Rhodopseudomonas palustris: one gene and its partner. The protein of the gene in region 1 interacts with the protein of each later gene in a pairwise test. Links are inferred from orthologs where the notes say so. Each region holds a gene or a part of one and is shown on either strand. Other genes may lie near its edges.

Evidence for each region.
Region 2: the proteins of HZF03_RS01405 (region 1) and HZF03_RS12605 interact in binary tests that used the Escherichia coli proteins (3 or more experiments, as listed by UniProt). The link is inferred for Rhodopseudomonas palustris from one-to-one orthologs.

The regions. Positions count from the first base shown.
Region 1 is NZ_CP058907.1:293,513-304,121, forward strand. What follows is about bases 3,764-6,725. They hold HZF03_RS01405 (P-II family nitrogen regulator), read left to right. Parts: upstream 3,764-5,056; coding sequence 5,057-5,395; downstream 5,396-6,725. Other genes in these bases: HZF03_RS01400 (ammonium transporter), read left to right, coding at 3,764-4,747; HZF03_RS01410 (ammonium transporter), read left to right, coding at 5,433-6,725. Also shown: HZF03_RS01375 (LON peptidase substrate-binding domain-containing protein), read left to right, coding at 1-51; HZF03_RS01380 (Trm112 family protein), read left to right, coding at 141-338; HZF03_RS01385 (ubiquinone biosynthesis hydroxylase), read right to left, coding at 474-1,835; tesB (acyl-CoA thioesterase II), read left to right, coding at 1,934-2,809; HZF03_RS01395 (P-II family nitrogen regulator), read left to right, coding at 3,003-3,341; more of HZF03_RS01400, read left to right, coding at 3,416-3,763; more of HZF03_RS01410, read left to right, coding at 6,726-6,875; HZF03_RS01415 (nucleotidyltransferase family protein), read left to right, coding at 6,994-7,341; HZF03_RS01420 (aminotransferase class I/II-fold pyridoxal phosphate-dependent enzyme), read left to right, coding at 8,023-9,249; HZF03_RS01425 (DNA translocase FtsK), read left to right, coding at 9,263-10,609. UniProt on the Escherichia coli protein: Involved in the regulation of nitrogen metabolism. Regulates the activity of its targets by protein-protein interaction in response to the nitrogen status of the cell.
Region 2 is NZ_CP058907.1:2,756,011-2,766,656, forward strand. The notes cover bases 2,063-5,061. They hold HZF03_RS12605 (two-component system sensor histidine kinase NtrB), read left to right. Parts: upstream 2,063-2,975; coding sequence 2,976-4,148; downstream 4,149-5,061. Other genes in these bases: dusB (tRNA dihydrouridine synthase DusB), read left to right, coding at 2,063-2,979; ntrC (nitrogen regulation protein NR(I)), read left to right, coding at 4,158-5,061. Outside these bases: HZF03_RS12590 (CinA family protein), read right to left, coding at 1-505; HZF03_RS12595 (bifunctional 2-C-methyl-D-erythritol 4-phosphate cytidylyltransferase/2-C-methyl-D-erythritol 2,4-cyclodiphosphate synthase), read right to left, coding at 508-1,704; more of dusB, read left to right, coding at 1,978-2,062; more of ntrC, read left to right, coding at 5,062-5,600; HZF03_RS12615 (sensor histidine kinase NtrY-like), read left to right, coding at 5,760-8,051; nitrogen assimilation response regulator NtrX, read left to right, coding at 8,068-9,435; HZF03_RS12625 (D-amino-acid transaminase), read left to right, coding at 9,476-10,333; RNA chaperone Hfq, read left to right, coding at 10,515-10,646.

The DNA of each region.
Region 1 (10,609 bases):
GAGATGGACCTCGCCAAGAAGCGCACCAGCGGAGACCCGCCGCTGCAATAACGCGCAGCAATTTGCGCGCGCGCGTTGACGGCGCCGCGCTGCTGTCCGATCAAGCCCGATGCCAGCCCATTGTTCTGGAGCCTGAAGCCATGAGCCTTTCGCCGTCCGAGCGGCCCGACACTGTCGACCGCAAGCTGCTCGACATCCTGGTCTGCCCGGTCACCAAGGGACCGCTCGAATTCGACCCCGCCCGCCAAGAGCTGATCTCCCGCGGTGCCAAGCTGGCCTATCCGATCCGCGACGGCATCCCGATCATGCTGCCCGAAGAGGCGCGGAAGCTCGGGTGAGGTGAGCGGCAGCTCAACCCCGAGTACAGCGCAACCTCTCCCTTAGGCGAGAGAGCGAGCGCGCTGCGATTCGGTGAAAAGCTGATTGCTTTCCGCGGCGGCGGAGACGGCGGGTCGATCCGCTTCCACCCTGCCTTACAGCGCTTCGCCCTTCAGCAGCCGCGGGATTTCGCCGGTGAGGCCGGCGGCCTGCCGGATGAAGGCGCCCTTCAGCGGCGGCAGGCGGTCGACCAGACCGAGGCCGATGTCGCGAATTCCGCGCAGCAGCGGCGAATTGTTGGAAAACAGGAAGTTGAGTCCGTTGGTGGCGACGCCCATCGCCACGGTGTCGAACCGCCGCCAGCGCTGATAGCGCTCCAGCACGTCGACTTGCCCCGGATCGATCCCCAGCCGGGCCGCATCCACCACCACCTCGGCCAGAGCCGCGACGTCGCGCAGGCCCATATTGAGGCCCTGTCCGGCGATCGGATGAATGACGTGCGCGGCGTCGCCGATCAGCGCGAGCCGCGGTGCGATGAACGACTGCGCGACGAAATAGCCGAGCGGAAACGACTTCGGCTTGTCGAGCGGCTTGACGTCGCCGAGCCGCAGCCCGAACCGCTTCTCCAGTTCGCGTTGGAATTCCTTCTCGGACAGCGCGACGATCCGCTCGGCATCGCGGCGGCTCTCGCTCCACACCAGCGACGAGCGCCGGCCGGTGAGCGGCAGGATCGCGAACGGACCGGCAGGCAGGAAGTGTTCTTCGGCGCAGCCATTGTGGTCGCGCTCGTGCTCGACCGTGACGACGATGCCCGACTGGTCGTAATCCCAGCCATAGGTGGCGATGCCGGCGCGCTGGCGCAGCTTCGACTTGGCGCCGTCGGCGGCGACCAGCAGGCTGGCATCGATCACGCTGCCGTCGCCGAGCGTGACGCCGATCGCTTCGGTGCGCGCGTCGTAGGAGGTGACCGGGGTGGCGCGCAGCTCGACGCCTTCGGCCTCGGCGCGTTTGGCCAGCGCCTCGACCAGATATCTGTTTTCGACCATGTGGGCGAACGGCTCGCCGGGCTGCACTTCGCCCGCGAAGGTCAGGAATACCGGCCGCGTCGCGTCTTCAAGATGGCTGTCGGTGACGATCATGTCGATGATCGGCTGCGCGGTCGGCGCCACCTCGTCCCAGACCCCGAGCGCCTCGAACAACCGCCGGCACGCCGCGACGATCGCGGTGGCGCGCGGGTCGCGGCTCGGTCGCAGCGCGAGCGCCGGATCGGCGACGATCACCGGCACCTCGGGGCCGAGCCCCTGGCGCAACGCCAGCGCCAGCGCCAAACCGGCGAACGCCCCGCCCCCAATCACAATGCTTCGCGGTGCCGTCATATTTCTCACTCTCGCGCCATGATCCTTGCGCCCGGATCGGAGCTGGGCGAAACAGGTTTCAAGGACCAACCCGCTGTTGCCGGGGCGGTTTCTAACAGACAACGCCGGCGGTGGGAAATCACCTGCATGGCCGCGCGGCATTCCGCCCTGGTCGCTGCTGCGATGGGCCAACTTGTTGTTTCGACGCTTTGTTGCGCGTTGTCCCGCCCCGCCTGAACCGCCGTGAAGGAGCTCGACCGGTGTCCAAGAGCCTGATCGATCTGATCTCGATTCTCGATCTCGAACCGCTCGAGGTGAATCTGTTCCGCGGCACCAGCCCGAAGACGAGCTGGCAGCGGGTGTTCGGCGGCCAGGTGATCGGCCAGGCCATGGTCGCCGGCTGCCGCACGGTCGAGAACCGGCTGCCGCATTCGCTGCATTGCTACTTCATCCTGCCGGGCGACCCGCAGGTGCCCATCATCTACCAGGTCGAGCGACTGCGCGATGGCCGCAGCTACACCACCCGCCGGGTCACGGCGATCCAGCACGGCAACGCGATCTTCTCGCTGATGATGTCGTTCCACGACGACGAGCCGACCAACTTCGACCACCAGGACAAGATGCCCGACGTGCCGCCGCCCGAAGCGCTGTCGGCGGAGGAGATCGTCAAGCAACCGTTCTTCAAGGACATGCCCGACTTCATTAAGCGCTACTATGAGAGCGACCGGCCGATCGAACTGCGTCCGGTGGAGCTGAAGCGCTATTTCGGCCAGAAGATCGACGACGGCCGCATCCATGTCTGGATCAAGACAGCCGCCAAGCTGCCCGACGATCCGGCGCTGCACATGTGCGCGCTGGCCTATGCGTCGGATTTCTCGCTGCTCGACGCGGTGATGGCGCGCTACGGCCGCACTTTGTTCGACAAGCGGATGATGCCGGCCAGCCTCGACCATGCGATGTGGTTTCACCGCCCGTTCCGCGCCGACGAATGGCTGCTGTACGCGCAGGACTCGCCGTCGGCACAGGGCGGCCGCGGCCTGACCCGCGGCCAGATCTTCAAGACCGACGGCACCCTGGTGGCCTCCGTCGCCCAAGAGGGCTCGGTGCGCGAACGCCGCGACACTCCGAAGGGCTGAGAGCGCCGCTCCGGCGCTGGGGCCCGCCCCCTTGGAGAGTGAGCCATCGAACGAGCTCGGGCCGTCAGCCTTCTCGCTGAGCAGTCAATCAGCTTATTTTCTGCGCGCCTTGCCGCTAAACCCGGCATATACACGGGACCGGAGCACCGCCGCAGCGGTGTCAAAAGGCTTTGCGCGAATGAGGGGCTAACGCATGAAACTGGTCGTCGCCATCATCAAACCTTTCAAGCTGGACGAGGTCCGCCAGGCGCTGACCGAGATCGGCGTTCACGGCATGACCGTCACCGAGGTCAAGGGCTACGGCCGCCAGCGCGGCCATACCGAGATCTATCGTGGCGCCGAGTACATCGTGAATTTCCTGCCCAAGCTGCGGATCGAGATTGCGGTCGATTCCGCGCTCGCCGACAAGGCGGTCGAAGTGATCACCCGCGGCGCCCGCACCGGCCAGATCGGTGACGGCAAGATCTTCGTCACGCCGATCGACCGCGCCTTGCGGATCCGCACCGGCGAGACCGACGTCGACGCGCTGTAACGGGCTTTCGACAGCCATTTCCCAACCCCGCGGAGCCGGGGGGCGCCGCGCACAGTTCCAACAGGACGGGCATCATGACCTTGTTGCTACGCCGCGCGGCGTCGGCCGCGACGGGCTACATCCTTGCAACATTCGGCCTTGCGGCAGTCGGCGTGACGCCGGCGCTGGCGCAGGGGATGGCCACGACGGCGCCGGGGATCAGCCCGGCCGACACCGCCTGGATGACGGTCGCCACCGCCTTCGTGCTGATGATGACGATCCCCGGCCTGGCGCTGTTCTACTCCGGCATGGTGCGCAAGAAGAACGTGCTGGCCACGATGGCGCAGAGCCTCGCGGCCGTGGCGCTGATCTCGATCCTGTGGGTGGCATTCGGCTACTCGCTGGCTTTCACGGGCGGTGGCAGCCTGATCGGCTCGTTCGACCGGATCTTCCTGGTCGGCATGACCATGGACAGCGTCAATCCGGCGGCCAAGACCATCCCGGAAGCGCTGTTCATGCTCTACCAGATGACTTTCGCGGTCATCACGGTGGCGCTGGTGGCCGGCTCGGTCGCCGACCGGATGCGGTTTTCCGCCTATCTGTTGTTCTCGATCGGCTGGTTCATCTTCGTCTATGTGCCGCTGGCGCATTGGATCTGGGGCGGCGGCTTTTTGGGCGCAATGGGCGTACTGGACTTCGCCGGCGGCTTGGTGGTGCACCTGTCGGCCGGCACCGGGGGCTTGGTGGCGGCGATCGTGATCGGCCGCCGCCATGGCTACGGCATGGAAAACCTGTCGCCGTTCGACCTGTCGCTGGCGGTGATCGGCACCGGCCTGTTGTGGGTCGGCTGGTTCGGCTTCAATGGCGGCTCCGCCCTGGCGGCGGATTCCCGTGCGGTGTTCGCCATCACGGCGACGCATCTGGCGGCTTGCTCGGGCGCGCTGACCTGGGGCGCAATCGAATGGATGGCACGGCGCAAGCCGTCGGTGCTGGGCATGATTTCCGGTGCCGTCGCCGGCCTCGGCACCATCACACCGGCATCGGGCTATGTCGAACCCTGGCACGGCGTGGTAATCGGCATCGTCGCCGGCCTGATCTGTTACTGGGCCTGCACTTGGCTGAAGCACCGCCTGCGCTACGACGACTCGCTCGACGTGTTCGGCGTCCACGGCATCGGCGGCCTGACCGGCACGTTCCTGGCCGGCATTTTCGCCACGGCCTCGATCGGTGGCGTCTCGGGCGCCCTCGAGGGCTCGTGGATGCAGCCACTGACCCAGCTCGCCGGTATCCTGGTCACCTTCGTGTGGTCCGCCGTGGCCACCTATGTGCTGCTGAAGGCCGTCAGCCTGTTCGTGGCGCTGCGCGTCTCCCGCGAGCACGAGATCGAAGGCCTGGACATTTCGCAGCATGGCGAGGCGCTGCAGTAAGCCGGCGCCCGACTTTAGACTAAGCGCTATGCCCTTCGGTTGGGCAATCATTGTGTCCGCAAGCTGGCATGCCTGATTTTTGATCAGGCATGCCCAGCTGTTGAGCGCGACCGAATAGCGCAGCTGGTGCCCCAGTGCCGCACCGCGAAAAAGGCGCTGATTCCGAAATGATTCCAAAGCCCCGCCCGACTGGCACGGCATTTGATTCTAAGGGGCCGGCTGTGCCCGCGTAGTGATGCTCCGCGTGGGGATTTTCAGTCGAGATCATTTCCCGGCCAGTTCGGTCGGGACCTAGCGGGGATAGGACCCATGAAAATTGTTATGGCGATCATTAAGCCATTCAAACTCGAAGAAGTCCGTGACGCCCTGACCGCCATCGGCGTTCACGGTTTGACGGTGACGGAAGTGAAGGGATACGGCCGCCAGAAAGGCCACACGGAAATCTACCGCGGCGCTGAATACGCGGTGAGCTTCCTGCCCAAGATCAAGATCGAGGTCGCGATCGCCAACGAGCAGGTCGAGAAGACCATCGAGGCGATCACCAGCGCCGCCAAGACCGGCCAGATCGGCGACGGCAAGATCTTCGTCATCGGCCTCGACCACGCGGTGCGCATCCGCACCGGCGAGGCCGACGCGGCCGCCCTCTGATCCCCTCACCTTCATTGCTTCACTCAGGAGACGACAAATGACGTTCAAACGTCCCTACGGCGCGGGACTGGCGGTCCTTGCGGCCGGCATGTTCGCCGCAACTGCGGCCTACGCCGAGCCAACGGTCAACAAGGGCGACAACGCCTGGATGCTCACCTCGACGGTGCTGGTGCTGTTGATGACCATCCCAGGCCTGGCGCTGTTCTACGGCGGTCTGGTCCGCTCCAAGAACATGCTCTCGGTGCTGGCGCAGGTGTTCTACACCGTGTGTATCGCCTGCATTATCTGGGCTCTGTACGGCTACAGCCTCGCCTTCACGGGCGGTTCGGACTTCATCGGCGGCTTCTCCAAGGCATTCCTCGCCGGCGTGACCACCGACTCCAAGGCCGCGACCTTCTCGGTCGACGCCAACATCTCGGAGCTGGTGTACGTCTGCTTCCAGATGACCTTCTGCGCGATCACTCCCGCGCTGATCGTCGGCGCCTTCGCCGAGCGCACCCGGTTCGCTGCCGTGGCGCTGTTCATCCCGCTGTGGATCACCCTGATCTACCTGCCGATGGCCCACATGGTCTGGTACTGGGCCGGTCCGGACGCGATCAACGACGCCGCCAAGGCGCTCGCTGCCGCTGCCGACGAAGCCGCCAAGACCGCCGCGCAGGCCAAGCTCGACGAAGTCAACGCCGACTCCGGCTTCCTGTTCAAGAAGGGCGCGATCGACTTCGCGGGCGGCACCGTGGTGCACATCAACGCCGGTATCGCCGGTCTGGTGGGCGCCCTGCTGGTCGGCCGTCGCACCGGCTACGGCAAGGAGTTGATGGCCCCGCACTCGCTGACCATGACCATGATCGGCGCCTCGCTGCTCTGGGTCGGCTGGTTCGGCTTCAACGCCGGTTCGAACCTCGAAGCTTCGGGCGGCGCTGCGCTCGCCATGACCAACTCCTTCGTCGCGACTGCGGCGGCGGCGCTGTCGTGGATGTTCGCCGAGTGGATCTTCAAGGGTCATCCGTCGGTGCTCGGTGCGCTGTCGGGCGCCGTTGCCGGTCTGGTCGCGGTCACCCCGGCTGCCGGCTTCTCCGGCCCGATGGGCGCGATCGTGCTCGGCCTGGTGGTCGGCGTGGTCTGCCTGTTCTTCTGCACCGTGGTGAAGAACGCGCTGAAGTATGACGACTCGCTCGACGTGTTCGGCGTCCACGCGGTCGGCGGCATCGTCGGCGCGATCGGCACCGGCATCCTGGTGAACCCGGCTCTCGGCGGCACCGGCGTGTACGACTACGTGGCCGGCAAGGTCGGCGACTACGACATGACCACCCAGCTGATCTCGCAGTGCTGGGGCGTCGGCACCACCGTGCTGCTGTCCGGCATCGGCTCGGCGATCCTCTACAAGGTCGTCGACGTGATCGTCGGTCTGCGGGCCCCGGTGGAAGTCGAACGCGAAGGCCTCGACCTCGTCGAGCACACCGAGCGCGCTTACAACATGTAAGTTCTCCCGAGGGCGCGGCGTTCTCCAGACCGCCGCGCCCAGACCTACGGTTCGGGCAACTACCCGGCAATGTCCGAACCGTCGAGGGGTCCCAGCGCAAGCTGGGGCCCCTTTCTTTATGGCTCGCGGCTCGCAAGGCTTCGCACCCGAAACCTGCTATACTGCATCCATGGACCGCCGCACCGCACTTGAGATCTTGAAAAATTCGGAGGCCCCGCTACGTGCGCGCGGTGTCCGGCGGGCTGCCCTATTTGGATCGGTGGCGCGTGGTACCAACCTTCCGGACAGCGATATCGATGTGCTGATCGAGATCGATCCGACGGCTCACATCACCGTGTTCGACTACGTGGAGCTGAAGGACTACATCGCAGGCCTGTTCGACCATCCGGTCGACGTCGTGAACCGCGACCAGCTCAAGCCGTCCGTTGCGCCGAGCGCGGCGGTGGATGCGATCTACTTTATCTGAAAGCGCAAATGGCCTTTCTTCATTACTCCGCAGAGCCGTGCTTTAGAATGCGCGCGGTGGATTCGGACGGATATTTTGAGGAATTTGGGAGAAAACCTCGAGGCCTCTGGTTCTCCGTGAATGACGCTTGGGAGAACTACGTTCTCGCCAGAAGCGAATGGTCCAGAGAGACGCTGAGGTTTCGGACGGAGGTAGTATTCGCCAGCTCCGCTCGCATCTATCAGCTCAGGGGGCCTGAACAGTTGGTGTCTCTCACAGAAGAATATCTTACTGTGAGGATATGCACGCAGACCCAGGAGTCGGTTCCAGAGAGACCTCCTTTGAAATTCGATTGGCCTCGCTTTTCTCGCGACTACGACGCGATCATCAATCTGATGGGGGGTATCGAACAAGAAGTGCCGGCAGGGTGGAGCACTAACTGGTCCGTGCCGTCCGGTTGCACCTGGAATCCCGAGGTTGTGACGCTCCGGCCAATTAATTACAGCCATCATGAACAGAGCTGACGGATGTGCTGACTTGAGATCTGTGGGTCCCAGAGGACAGCTCGGGAATAGACTGAGAAGCCCGCCCCCAACCGTCGATGGTTAATCGCGTCTTAACCTCGCCGTATCTATGGTGGCTGATCTGTTTCCGCTCGATCCACCAAGGCGATCGGGTGCGGTGAAAACTGGCGTATTTTGAATGGCTTTGTCCGCTTCCACCACACCGGCGCGTGCGGCCGGCAGCGTCGACGCTACCGGGCAGAGCGAGCGCTCGCCGTTCGCGCGGCTGACCGAACTGCTGGCGCCGTATCAGCCGGGCCAAAGCCTGATCAATCTGTCGGTCGGGGAACCGCAGCATCCGGTGCCGGATTTCGTCGGCGCCGTGCTGGCGCGGCATACCGCCGAGTTCGGCCGCTATCCGCTCGCCAAAGGCATCGAGCCGTTCCGCAAAGCTGCATCCGCCTGGCTGACCAAGCGCTTTGCGCTCGATCGCGCGCCCGATCCCGAGACGGAAGTGCTGGTGCTGAACGGCAGCCGCGAAGGGCTGTTTCTCGCCGCGATCGCGGCTACGCGCTACGTACCGAAGCGCGACGGCACGCCGGCGATCCTGATGCCCAACCCGTTCTATCCGGCCTATGCGGCGGGCGCCCGCGCCGCCGGCTGCGAGGCGGTGTTCCTCCCGACCACGCTTGCCAACGGCTTCCTGCCGGATCTCGATCGGCTCGACGAGGCAACGCTGAAACGCACGGTGGCGATCTATCTGGCTTCGCCGGCGAACCCGCAAGGCTCGGTCGCCTCGCGCGATTACTTCGTTCGGCTGAAGCAGCTCGCCGATCGCTATGGCTTCATGATCCTCAGCGACGAGTGCTACTCGGAGATCTACACCCAGGTCGCGCCCGGCAGCGCGCTGCAGGTCGCAGGTCGGGATTTCCGCAACGTCGTCGTGTTCCAATCGCTGTCGAAGCGATCCAACTTGGCCGGCATGCGGGTCGGCTTCGTCGCCGGCGATAAGGACTTCCTCAAAGCCTATCACGAGCTGCGCAACGTCGCGGGGCCGCAGGTGCCGATCCCGCTGCAGCATGTCGCAGTCGCCGCATATGCAGATGAAGCGCATGTCGAGGAGAACCGGCGGCTGTATGCGCTGAAGTTCGATCTCGCCGATCAGATCCTTGGGGCCCGTTACGGTTATCAGCGGCCCGCCGGCGGCTTCTGCCTGTGGCTCGACGTCTCCGCTCATGGCGGCGACGAGGCCGCGGCGGTGAGCCTGTTCAGGGACAGCGGCGTCCGCGTGGTGCCAGGCAGCTATCTGGCCCGGCAGCAGAACGACGGCAGCAATCCCGGCGCCGGCTATATCCGCGTCGCGATGGTGCAGGACAGCGAAACCACCGCAGAGGCGCTGCATCGCCTGGTGCGGATTCTCGGATGATGCGCAGGGCCCCATGAGCATGCCGGCGATCGAACGAGCCTTTCCCCTGGTCGGACACCTGCCGCCTTCGGTGCGCGAGGTGCTGACGCGGCGGCTGCGCGAGCTCGCTGGCTTCGGCCTGATCGCGATCGCGGCGGTGGCGGCGGCTGCGCTCGCGACCTGGTCGGTGCAGGATCCCAGCCTCAGCCACGCCACCTCGCGGCGCATTCACAACCTGCTCGGCTACCCGGGCGCGATCGGCGCCGATCTGGCGATGCAGATCCTCGGCCTCGGTGCGATCGGGCTGTTGATGCCGGTCGCGGTGTGGGGCTGGCGGATGCTCAATCACCGCCCCTTCGACCGCACCGCGCTGCGGATGGGCGCCTGGTTCCTGTGCACGATCTTCGCGGCCGGCTTTGCCTCGTCGTTTCCGCATGACACCGCCTGGCCGCTGCCGACCGGGCTCGGCGGCGTGGTCGGCGACGCGCTGGTGCGGGCGCCGTCGCTGGTGTTCGGCCCCGGCCTGATCTTCCGCGTCATCCTCAGCTTCATCCTCGGCGCCGCGGTGCTGGCGACATTCCTGATCGCAGGCGGTTTCGGATCGCGCGAGCGGGAACCCGACGAGGTGGCGTCCGATGAGGATCTGCCGCTCGAAGAGGAAGAAGAATCCGACCGCGGCTCGGTGTCGCTCGGCTGGCTGGTGCACGCGATGCTGAGTGCAAAGGCCCGGCTGTGGCGGCTGGCGAAGCTGTCCTATCAGGGCCTCGTCAGCAGTGCACCCGCGGCCGGCAAGCAGGGTTTCGAACGGCAGGAGCCGCGGCTCGGCGGCCGCGCCGCGCCGCCGATCGCACCAGAGGTCGATCACCACGACGACTACGAACCCGAGCCGGTGGAAGAGATCGAAGACGAGGACGACGACGAGGAGGAAGCCCCTCCGGTTGCCCGCGCGCCGCGCAAGAAGGCAGCGCCCAAGCCGGTGGCCAAGAAGGCACGGTTCGACCTGCCCTCGGTCAACGTTCTATCCGCACCGAAGGCGTCGGACCGGCAGCCGCTCAGCAAGTCTGAGCTCGAAGCCAATTCGCGCGCGCTGGAAGGCGTGCTGCAGGACTTCGGCGTGCGCGGCGAGATCATCAAGGCGAGCCCTGGCCCGGTGGTCACGCTGTACGAACTGGAGCCGGCGCCCGGCATCAAATCGTCGCGCGTGATCGGCCTCTCCGACGACATCGCCCGCTCGATGAGCGCGCTGTCGGCGCGCGTCGCCGTGGTGCCCGGCCGCAACGCGATCGGCATCGAGCTGCCCAACGCGCATCGCGAGAAGGTGTATTTGCGCGAACTGCTCAGCGTGAAGGACACCAACGAGACCGTGCACAAGCTGCCGCTG
Region 2 (10,646 bases), 2.5 Mb from region 1 along the record:
TCGGCGGCTTCGGGCCGCGGGCCACCTCCAGTAGCATCCGCAGGGCTTCCACCACCGAGCGCTGACGGACGTTGCTGCGGCCGATCGCGCCGAAGCGCTGCTCGCGATGTGAGATGCGGCCGTCGCGCGCGGCGACGGCGAAATGGACCAAGCCGACCGGCTTGCCCGGCGTGGCGCCGCCGGGTCCGGCTATGCCGGTGATCGACACCGCCAGATCGACGTCGGCATTCTCCAGCGCCCCGACCGCCATGGCGATCGCGGTCTCCTTGCTGACGGCGCCAAATGTGGTGAGCGTGGCGTTCTCGACGCCGAGCAGATCATGCTTGGCGGCGTTGGAATAGGTCACGAAGCCACGGTCGATGACGTCCGACGAGCCGGGAATGTCGGTCAGCGCGCCGGCGACCAAGCCGCCGGTGCAGGACTCGGCGGTCGCGATCATCAGCTTGCGCGAACGGCAGAGGTCGAGCAACGAGCGGGCGAGGGTGCGGGCGTCGTTGCTGCTCATCGTCAGCCGGCCAGTCCGTCGGCGCCCCAGGGCAGCCGGATGGTGGCGGATGCGGTCGCCGCGATGCCTTCCTCACGGCCGGTGAAGCCGAGCTTCTCGCTGGTGGTGGCCTTCACCGCGACGCGCGACACCGGCACGCCGGTGATCTCGGCGATGCGCTGACGCATCGCGTCGCGCAGCGGTCCGATCTTCGGTCGCTCACAGATCATCGTCACTTCGAGATTGGCGACGCGGCCGCCGCGCGCAGTGACGCGGTCGATCGCGTATTTGAGGAACTTGTCGGAGGCCGCGCCCTTCCACTGCGGATCGGTCGGCGGGAAGTGAGAGCCGATGTCGCCGTCCGCCAGCGCGCCGAGGATCGCGTCGACCAGCGCGTGCAGGCCGACATCGCCGTCCGAATGCGCCAGGAATCCGCGGGTGTGCGGCACCTTCAAGCCACACAGCCAGACGTGGTCGCCTTCTCCGAACGCATGCACGTCGTAGCCGGTGCCGGTGCGGATGTCGCCGAGCGCGGCCATCAGCCGGCTTTCCTCGCGCGCGAAATCTTCCGGGGTGGTCATCTTCATGTTGTTAGCATCGCCCTCGAAGGTCGACACCGTCAATCCCGCCCATTCGGCGATCGCGGCGTCGTCGGTGAAATCGTCCCGGCCGCCAGAGGCCGCGCGGCGGTGGGCGTCGAGGATCACATCGAAACGGAACGCCTGTGGGGTCTGGGCGATCCGCAAGCTAGCGCGGTCCGGCGTCGCGTCGACCGCGCCACTGCTGTCGACCTGCTTGATCGTGTCGGTCACGGGGACGACCGGCAGCGCAGCGCCGGTCGCGCCGGCCGCGGTGATCGCGCGCGAGATCAGCTCCGGGGTGACGAAGCAACGCGCCGCGTCGTGGATCAGCACGATGTCCGGCTTCAGCTTGGCCAGCGCCTCCAGGCCGGCGCGCACGGACGCCTGCCGGGTTGCGCCGCCGCCCACCGCCGGGCGGAAATTCAGGCCGGCGACTGCCGCGTTGAACATCTCGGTGTCGTCGGGATTCGTCACCGGCTGCACCGCCATCACGCCCGGATGGGTGCAGAAGGGCTCCATCGCTCGCGCGATCACCGGCCTGCCGGCGAGGGTGCGGTATTGCTTGGGGCCGCCCGCGCCGGCGCGCAGGCCGCGCCCGGCGGCGACGATGATGGCAGCAGTACGGGGCGAGTTCGTCATCGGATCAATTGATACGGAATTGGGATGGCCTGCGCTGGTCGCGCCGGTGCACAGCCCTTACCATGCCGGGCTAGGAAAGCAGCATGATTCCATCGCCGCATCCGCCGGCGTCCGGGGACAATTGCTGCAACGCACTTGCATGTCAGATATGATTGGCTAAACTGTAGGCAATGATCTACAATGCTCAAACATTGAGCGAGGCCGAGCCTGCAACTGCGCTGGCTACAGAATGAGCAACGAGTGACGCGCCCGACTGTAACAGGTTCGCCGCCTTTGAGGATTGGCAATATTGCGGTGCCTGATCCGGTGTTCTTGGCGCCGATGACAGGCATTACCGATGCGCCGTTCCGCCGGCAAGTCGCGGAGCTGGGGGCCGGTCTGGTGGTGTCGGAGATGACTGCCAGCGAAGATCTGGTGGCCGGCCGGCGGATGTCGGTCCGTCGCTGCGACAAGGTCGGCCAAGGGCCGCACGTCGTCCAGCTTGCCGGCTGCGAGGCGCGCTGGATGGCGGAGGGCGCGCGGATCGCGGAAGCCGGCGGCGCCGACATCATCGACATCAACATGGGCTGCCCGGCGCGGCACGTCACCGGCGGTCTGTCCGGTTCGGCGCTGATGCGCGACCTCGATCACGCGCTGACGCTGATCGAAGCAACGATCGGCGCGGTGCGGGTGCCGGTGACGCTGAAGATGCGGCTCGGCTGGGACGATCGTTCGCGCAACGCGCCGGAGCTGGCGCGTCGTGCGCAGGACGCCGGTGTTCAGCTTGTCACCGTTCACGGCCGCACCCGGCAGCAGTTCTACAAGGGAGAAGCCGATTGGGATGCGGTGCGCGCCGTCAGGGATGCGATCTCGATTCCGCTGGTGGTCAATGGTGATATCACCTGCCACGCCAGCGCGGTCGAAGCGCTGAAGCGCTCCGGTGCCGATGCAGTGATGATCGGTCGCGGCGCGCAGGGGCGGCCGTGGTTGCCGGGGCGGGTCGGCCGCCAGCTCACCACGGGAAAAGCCGAGGCCGAGCCGTCGCTGACCATGCAGCGCGACTACTTGCGCACGCTCTATGACGACATCCTGGCGCTGTACGGCGTCAAGATCGGGCTGCGTCATGCCCGCAAGCATCTCGGCTGGTCGCTCGAGGTCGCCGCCTCAACCGCCGGCGCCTCGCCGGACGTTCTGAAGAGCTGGCGCGCCGTCATTCTGACCGAAGAGAATCCGGCCCGCGTGCACCGTGCGCTCGCCGATGCCTACGAAGAATTCGCCTGGAGGGCCGCCGCATGAACGCCATTGTCGAACCGCGCCGGGCTCAGCCGACCGACAGCGATGCGATCCTCAACGCGTTGCCGAATCCTGTTCTGCTGGTCGGTCCCGACGGCAAGATCGTGGACGCCAACATGGCGGCGGAGTCGTTCTTTGAGATTTCGACGCAATTGCTGCGACGGCAGTCGCTGACCGATCTGGTGCCGTTCGGCAGCCCGCTGCTGGCGCTGATCGAGCAGGTGCGCATCGGGCATTCGCCGGTCAATGAATACAAGGTCGATCTCGGGACGCCGCGGATCGGCGCCGACCGCCAGGTCGATCTGCACGTCGCGCCGCTCAACGAACGGCCCGGCCATATTGTGGTGATGCTGCAGGAGCGCACCATCGCCGACAAGATGGACCGCCAGCTCACGCATCGCAGCGCGGCGCGCTCGGTGATCGCGCTCGCCGCCATGCTGGCGCACGAGATCAAGAATCCGCTGTCCGGCATCCGCGGCGCGGCGCAACTGCTGGAGCAGCAGGCCTCCGCCGAAGACCGGATGCTGACCCGCCTGATCTGCGACGAAGCCGACCGCATCGTCACGCTGGTCGACCGCATGGAAGTGTTCGGCGACGACCGCCCAGTGGCGCGCGGTCCGGTGAACATCCACTCGGTGCTCGATCACGTAAAGCGGCTGGCGCAGTCGGGCTTTGCCCGCAACATTAAGTTCATCGAGGACTACGACCCGTCGCTGCCGCCGGTGCTCGCCAATCAGGATCAACTGATTCAGGTGTTCCTGAACTTGGTGAAGAACGCGGCCGAAGCCGTGGTCGATCTCGGCTCCGATGGTGAGATCCAACTCACCACTGCGTTCCGCCCTGGTGTCCGCCTGTCGGTGCCGGGCAAAAAGACGCGGGTGTCGCTGCCGCTCGAATTCTGCGTGCGGGACAATGGTCCCGGCGTTCCCGAAGATCTGCTGCCGAACCTGTTCGATCCGTTCGTTACCACCAAGCCGTCCGGCTCCGGCCTCGGTCTTGCATTGGTGGCGAAGATTGTCGGCGATCACGGCGGCATCATCGAGTGTGAATCGCAGCCGCGCAAAACCACCTTCCGGGTGCTGATGCCAATGTTCAACACCGCCAAGGCCCTTCAATCCCCGAACGGCGAGGACGCGCCGGCGTCGTCCGATGCCTCACAGACTGCAAGATGAGGACTCCCAATGCCTGCAGGTAGTATTCTCGTCGCGGACGACGACACCGCCATCCGCACGGTGCTCAACCAAGCGCTGTCGCGCGCCGGCTACGAAGTGCGGTTGACCGGCAACGCGGCGACGCTGTGGCGTTGGGTGAGCCAGGGCGAGGGCGATCTGGTGATCACCGACGTGGTGATGCCGGATGAGAACGCGTTCGATCTGCTGCCGCGGATCAAGAAGCTGCGCCCGAACCTGCCGGTCATCGTGATGAGCGCGCAGAACACCTTCATGACGGCAATCCGCGCCTCGGAGAAGGGCGCCTATGAATATCTGCCGAAGCCGTTCGACCTGAAAGAGCTGATCGCGATCGTCGGCCGCGCGCTGGCCGAGCCGAAGGAGCGCATCTCCAGCGCCAACGACGAAGGCGAGTTCGATTCGATTCCGCTGGTCGGCCGTTCGCCGGCAATGCAGGAAATCTATCGGGTGCTGGCGCGGCTGATGCAGACCGACCTCACGGTGATGATCACCGGCGAGTCCGGTACCGGCAAGGAACTGGTGTCGCGGGCGCTGCACGACTACGGCAAGCGCCGCAACGGTCCGTTCGTCGCCGTCAACATGGCGGCGATCCCGCGCGACCTGATCGAGTCCGAATTGTTCGGCCATGAGCGCGGCGCCTTCACCGGCGCCAACACGCGAGCCTCGGGCCGGTTCGAACAGGCCGAGGGCGGCACGCTGTTTCTCGACGAAATCGGCGACATGCCGATGGAGGCGCAGACCCGTCTGCTGCGGGTGCTGCAGCAGGGTGAATATACCACCGTCGGCGGCCGCACCCCGATCAAGACCGATGTCCGGATCGTCGCGGCCTCCAACAAGGATCTGCGCGTCCTGATCCAGCAGGGCCTGTTCCGCGAAGACCTGTTCTTCCGCCTCAACGTGGTGCCGCTGCGGCTGCCGCCGCTGCGCGAGCACATCGAGGACCTTCCGGACCTAGTTCGGCACTTCTTTGCGCTGGCCGAGAAGGACGGTCTGCCGGCCAAGAAGCTCGATGCCGCCGCATTGGAGCGGATGAAGCAGCATCGCTGGCCGGGCAACGTCCGCGAGCTGGAAAATCTCGCCCGCCGCCTGGCAGCGTTGTATCCGCAGGAGGTGATCACCGCCTCGGTGATCGATGGCGAGCTGGCGCCGCCGCCGGTGGTGGCCGGCGGCAGTGCGCCGCACACCGTCGACAATCTCGGCGGCGCAGTCGAGATGTATCTGTCGTCGCACTTCTCGGGCTTCCCGAACGGCGTGCCGCCGCCCGGCCTCTACCATCGGGTGTTGCGCGAGATTGAGGTGCCATTGCTCACCGCAGCGCTGGCGGCGACTCGCGGCAACCAGATCCGGGCCGCCGACTTGCTCGGGCTCAACCGCAACACTTTGCGGAAGAAGATCCGCGACCTCGACATTCAGGTTTACCGCACCGGCGGCTGAGACGCCGAGGCAAGTTTTTCGGCTGTGGACCGCGTACTCGCCCGAGGTGGCTCGGGCGATGCGCCGCGATATTGTCGCAATTGAGCAACATTGTTGTAGGAATGCATCACACGGTCCGCCAGCGGCGCGGGCTGAACGCATTCATTGATTATTGCCGGAATGACCAGCGCAGAGACGTCGGCCCAACCCGTTGACGACCCCTCGACTGCCGAGCCGCGGCTGCGCACCTGGCGCAAGCTGCTGGCCCCGATGGCAGTCGGCGTTGCGCTGTTCTCGGCGTTCCTGACCTTCATCGTCCTGACCGGCCTGACCCCGATCGCCCCGACCCGGGAAGTCGTGGTCAGCTTCCTGCTGATCAATGCCGTCACCATCCTGCTGCTGCTCGCCATCATCGCCCGAGAGGTCTGGAAGGTGGTCCAGGCCCGCCGGCGCGGACGGGCGGCGTCGCGGCTGCACATCCAGATCGTCAGCCTGTTCTCGGTGATCGCGGTGCTGCCGGCGGTGCTGGTGTCGATCGTCGCCAACGTCACGCTCGACCGCGGCCTTGATCGGCTGTTCTCGGGCCCGACCCGTGCGGTGATCCAGAACTCGCTGATCGTCGCCAACGCCTATCTGCACGAGCACGGCCAGCTGATCCGCGGCGACATCCTCGGCATGGCCAACGACATCTCGCATGCCCGCGCGCTGTTCGACCTCGACCGCAAGTCCTTCCGCGAATTTCTCACCAACGACGCCGCGACCCGCAATCTGCCTGGCGCGATGCTGATCGATAAAGACCGCAACATCCTGGAGGCGGCGCAGAACGGCATCCGCCGCGACTTCGACGTCCCGGCGCCGGAGTTTCTGAAGAACGTCGACGACACCGAACCGCAGATCGCGGTGTTCATTGAGGCCAATTACGTCGCCGCGGTGATCCGGCTGAAGGGCTTCGAAGACACCTTCCTGTACGTCGCGCGCTTCCTCGATCCGCATGTTGTTGCACAACTGCGCCAGACCCAGGCCAGCGTCGCCGAATATTCCGAACTCGAAGCGCGCCGGCTCGGCGTCCAGGTCGCGTTCGCGCTGATGTTCACCGTGATCGCACTCACGGTGCTGATGTCGGCGGTGCTGATCGGCCTGAACTTCGCCAACTGGCTGGTGGCGCCGATCCGCCGCCTGATGGGGGCGGCGCATCTGGTCTCGACCGGCGATCTGCACGTCCAGGTGCCGGTGTCGAAATCCGAGGGCGACCTGTCGCAGCTCGGCATGACCTTCAACAAGATGACTCAGGAGCTGCGCACCCAGCGCGACGAGCTGGTCAGCGCCAGCGAACTGATCGACAGCCGCCGCCGCTTCATCGAGGCGGTGCTGTCGTCGGCCAGCGCCGGCATCATCGGCGTCGACGGTTCGCTCAGCATCGGCATTCTCAACCGTTCGGCCGAGAAGCTGATCGGCCACGCCGAAGCCGAGGCGCTCGGCCATCCGCTGTCCGAGGTGATCCCCGAGCTCGACGAGATCATGGGGACTGCACGCGAGGGATCGCAGCGTCTGGTGCAGGGCCAGATCACCATTGTCCGCGACGGCCGCGAGCGCATCCTCAACGTTCGCGTCACTGCCGAACAGACCGGCCACACCAGCGACAGCTACATCATTACGCTCGACGACATCACCGAACTCGTCTCGGCGCAGCGCACCTCGGCGTGGGGCGATGTGGCGCGCCGGATTGCGCACGAGATCAAGAATCCGCTGACGCCGATCCAGCTCTCGGCCGAGCGGATCAAGCGCAAATTCGGCAAGGTGATCGTCGAGGACAAGAACATCTTCGAACAGTGCACCGACACCATCGTCCGCCAGGTCGATGACATCCGGCGCATGGTCGACGAGTTCTCGCGGTTTGCGCGGATGCCGAAGCCGGTGATCGAAGGCGAGGACGTCGGCGACACCGTGCGGCAGGTGGTTTTCCTGATGCGCGTTGGTCATCCCGATGTCGACATCGAAGCCGAGATCAAGGACGAGCCGCTGCATGCGCGTTTCGACCGTCGCCTGATCTCGCAGGCACTGACCAACATCATCAAGAATGCCACCGAGGCGATTGAGGCCGTGCCGGAAGAAGAACTCGGCAAGGGCAAGATCGAAGTGGTCGCTGCACGCGAGGGCGACGACGTCGTCATCGACGTGATCGACAACGGCATCGGTCTGCCCAAAGAAAGCCGTTCGCGGCTGCTCGAACCCTACGTCACCACCCGTGAGAAGGGCACCGGCCTCGGTCTTGCGATCGTCGGACGCGTGCTGGTCGACCACGGCGGCGGCATTGAACTCAACGACGCATCCCACGTTCGTCCAGGCCAGCGCGGTGCATGGATGCGCCTCCGATTCGCGATGTCCGGTCAGCCGGCGTCACCTCCCGGATCGGGTGAACCAAAACAGCAGGCCGAGAACGAACCAAGGATAGCGGCTGCCAGCGGCAGCTAAAGCGACAGGCGCGACCATGGCGAATGACATTCTGATCGTCGACGATGAAGCGGACATCCGTGATCTCGTTGCCGGTATTCTCGAGGACGAAGGCTTTTCCACCCGCACCGCGCGCGACAGCGATTCGGCGCTGGCCGAAATCGCCAACCGGCGGCCGAACCTGATCTTCCTCGACATCTGGCTGCAGGGCAGCAAGCTCGACGGTCTGCAATTGCTGGAGCAGATCAAGAAGGATCACACCGACGTTCCGGTGGTGATGATCTCGGGCCACGGCAACATCGAAACCGCGGTCGCGGCGATCAAGCGCGGCGCCTACGACTTTATCGAAAAGCCGTTCAAATCCGACCGGCTGATTCTGGTGGCGACGCGTGCCCTCGAAACCTCGCGGCTGAAGCGTGAAGTCCGCGAGCTGAAGCAACTGGCGCCGTCGGCCTCGACGCTGGTCGGCCGCTCGGCCTGCATCAATCAGTTGCGCCAGACCATCGAGCGCGCCGCCAAGGCCAACAGTCGCATCCTCATCGTCGGCCCGTCCGGCGCCGGCAAGGAGCTCGCGGCGCGGACGCTGCACAACTCCTCTTCCCGTGCCGACGGGCCGTTCGTGGTGATCAACGCTGCTGCGATCACTCCGGAGAAAATGGAGATCGAACTGTTCGGCGTCGAAGCCAACGGCGAGCATTCGCGCAAAGCCGGCGCGCTCGAAGAGGCGCACGGTGGCACGCTGTTCATCGATGAAATCGCCGACATGCCGCGCGAGACCCAGAACAAGATTCTGCGCGTCTTGGTCGAACAGACCTTCCAGCGCTGCGGTGGCACCACCAAGGTCAATGTCGACGTCCGCATCATCTCGTCGACCGCGCGCAACCTCGAAGAGGAGATCACCGCCGGCCGTTTCCGCGAAGATCTGTATCACCGGCTGTCAGTGGTGCCGATCCGCGTGCCGCCGCTGTCCGAGCGCCGCGACGATATTCCGGAACTGATCGAGTACTTCATGGAGCAGATCTCGGCGGCGACCGGCCTGCCGCGCCGGCAGATCGGCCAGGACGCCATGGCGGTGCTGCAATCGCATGTATGGCCCGGCAACGTCCGCCAGCTCCGCAACAACGTCGAGCGGCTGATGATTCTGGCCGGCGGCGGTCCGGATGCGGTGATCACCGCCGACATGCTGCCGCAGGATGTCGGTTCGATGGTGCCGACGATGCCGACCGGCAACAACGGCGAGCACATTATGGGCCTGCCGCTGCGCGAGGCCCGCGAGGCGTTCGAGCGCGATTATCTGATCGCTCAGATCAGCCGGTTCTCCGGCAACATCTCGCGCACCGCCGAATTCGTCGGGATGGAGCGCTCGGCGCTGCATCGCAAGCTCAAGGCGCTCGGCGTCGGCTAAGTCTTCCTTCAATCCGTATCTCAGACCTGGAATCCGATCGATGTCGCGCATCGCCTATGTCAACGGCCGCTATCTCGACATGCGCGATGCGAGCGTGAACATCGAAGACCGCGGCTATCAGTTCGCCGATGGCGTCTATGAGGTCTGCGAAGTCCGCGGCGGCAAGCTGGTCGACATGCCGCGGCACCTGGCGCGGCTGCAGCGCTCGCTCGGCGAATTGCGGATCAAGGTGCCGATGCCGCTCGCGGCGCTGACGGTCGTGATGCATGAAGTGGTGCGGCGCAACCGGGTGAACTACGGAATCGTCTATCTGCAGGTGACGCGCGGCGTCGCGCGGCGCGATCACGGCTTTCCGGCCGCACCGGTGAAGCCTGCGGTTGTGGTGACGGCGCGCAGCCTTGATCCGGCCAAGGGGCAGGCCAACGCCGCTCACGGCATCAAGGTGATCACGCTGCCGGAGAACCGTTGGCCGCGGGTCGATATCAAGTCGACGGCGCTGCTTCCGAACGTGCTGGCCAAGCAGGCGGCGCGCGAGGCCGGTGCCTACGAGGCGTGGTACGTCGACCGCGACGGTTATGTCACCGAAGGCGCCTCCAGCAACGCCTGGATCGTCACCAAAGAGGGCCGGGTGGTGACCCGCTCGGCCGAGGCCGGCATTCTCCCCGGCGTCACCCGTGCGGTGCTGATGGATGCGTTCGAAGCGCTGCAGGTTCGGTTCGAGGAGCGGCCGTTCACGCCGGCCGAGGCCGCCAGTGCCGCCGAGGCATTCGTCACCGCGTCCAGCCAGATCGTGATGCCGGTGGTGGCGATCGACGGGCAGCCGATCGGCGACGGCAAGCCGGGCGCATTGGCCAAACGTCTAAGAGAGCAGTTTCACCGATTTGCGGTGTTTTCTTAAGCTTTGCGGCGCGGGGAGCATCCACTCGGGGTTTTAGTTGCTTGCTTAAAAGCCATGCCTACCCTCTAATCGGACCGTCGGCTTCTGGAGGGGGATCTCAGAGGAGTCGGCAACCGGGGTGGAGCTCCGATAGAGAGACGCGCACCGGCAAGAAAAGACAAAACCAATTGCGGGATAAAAAATGGCGGCAGACCGCGCACAAAACCTTCAAGACACTTTCCTCAACCACGTACGCAAGACGAAAACTCCCCTGACGATCTTCTTGGTCAACGGGGTGAAGTTGCAGGGTATTGTCACCTGGTTCGATAATTTT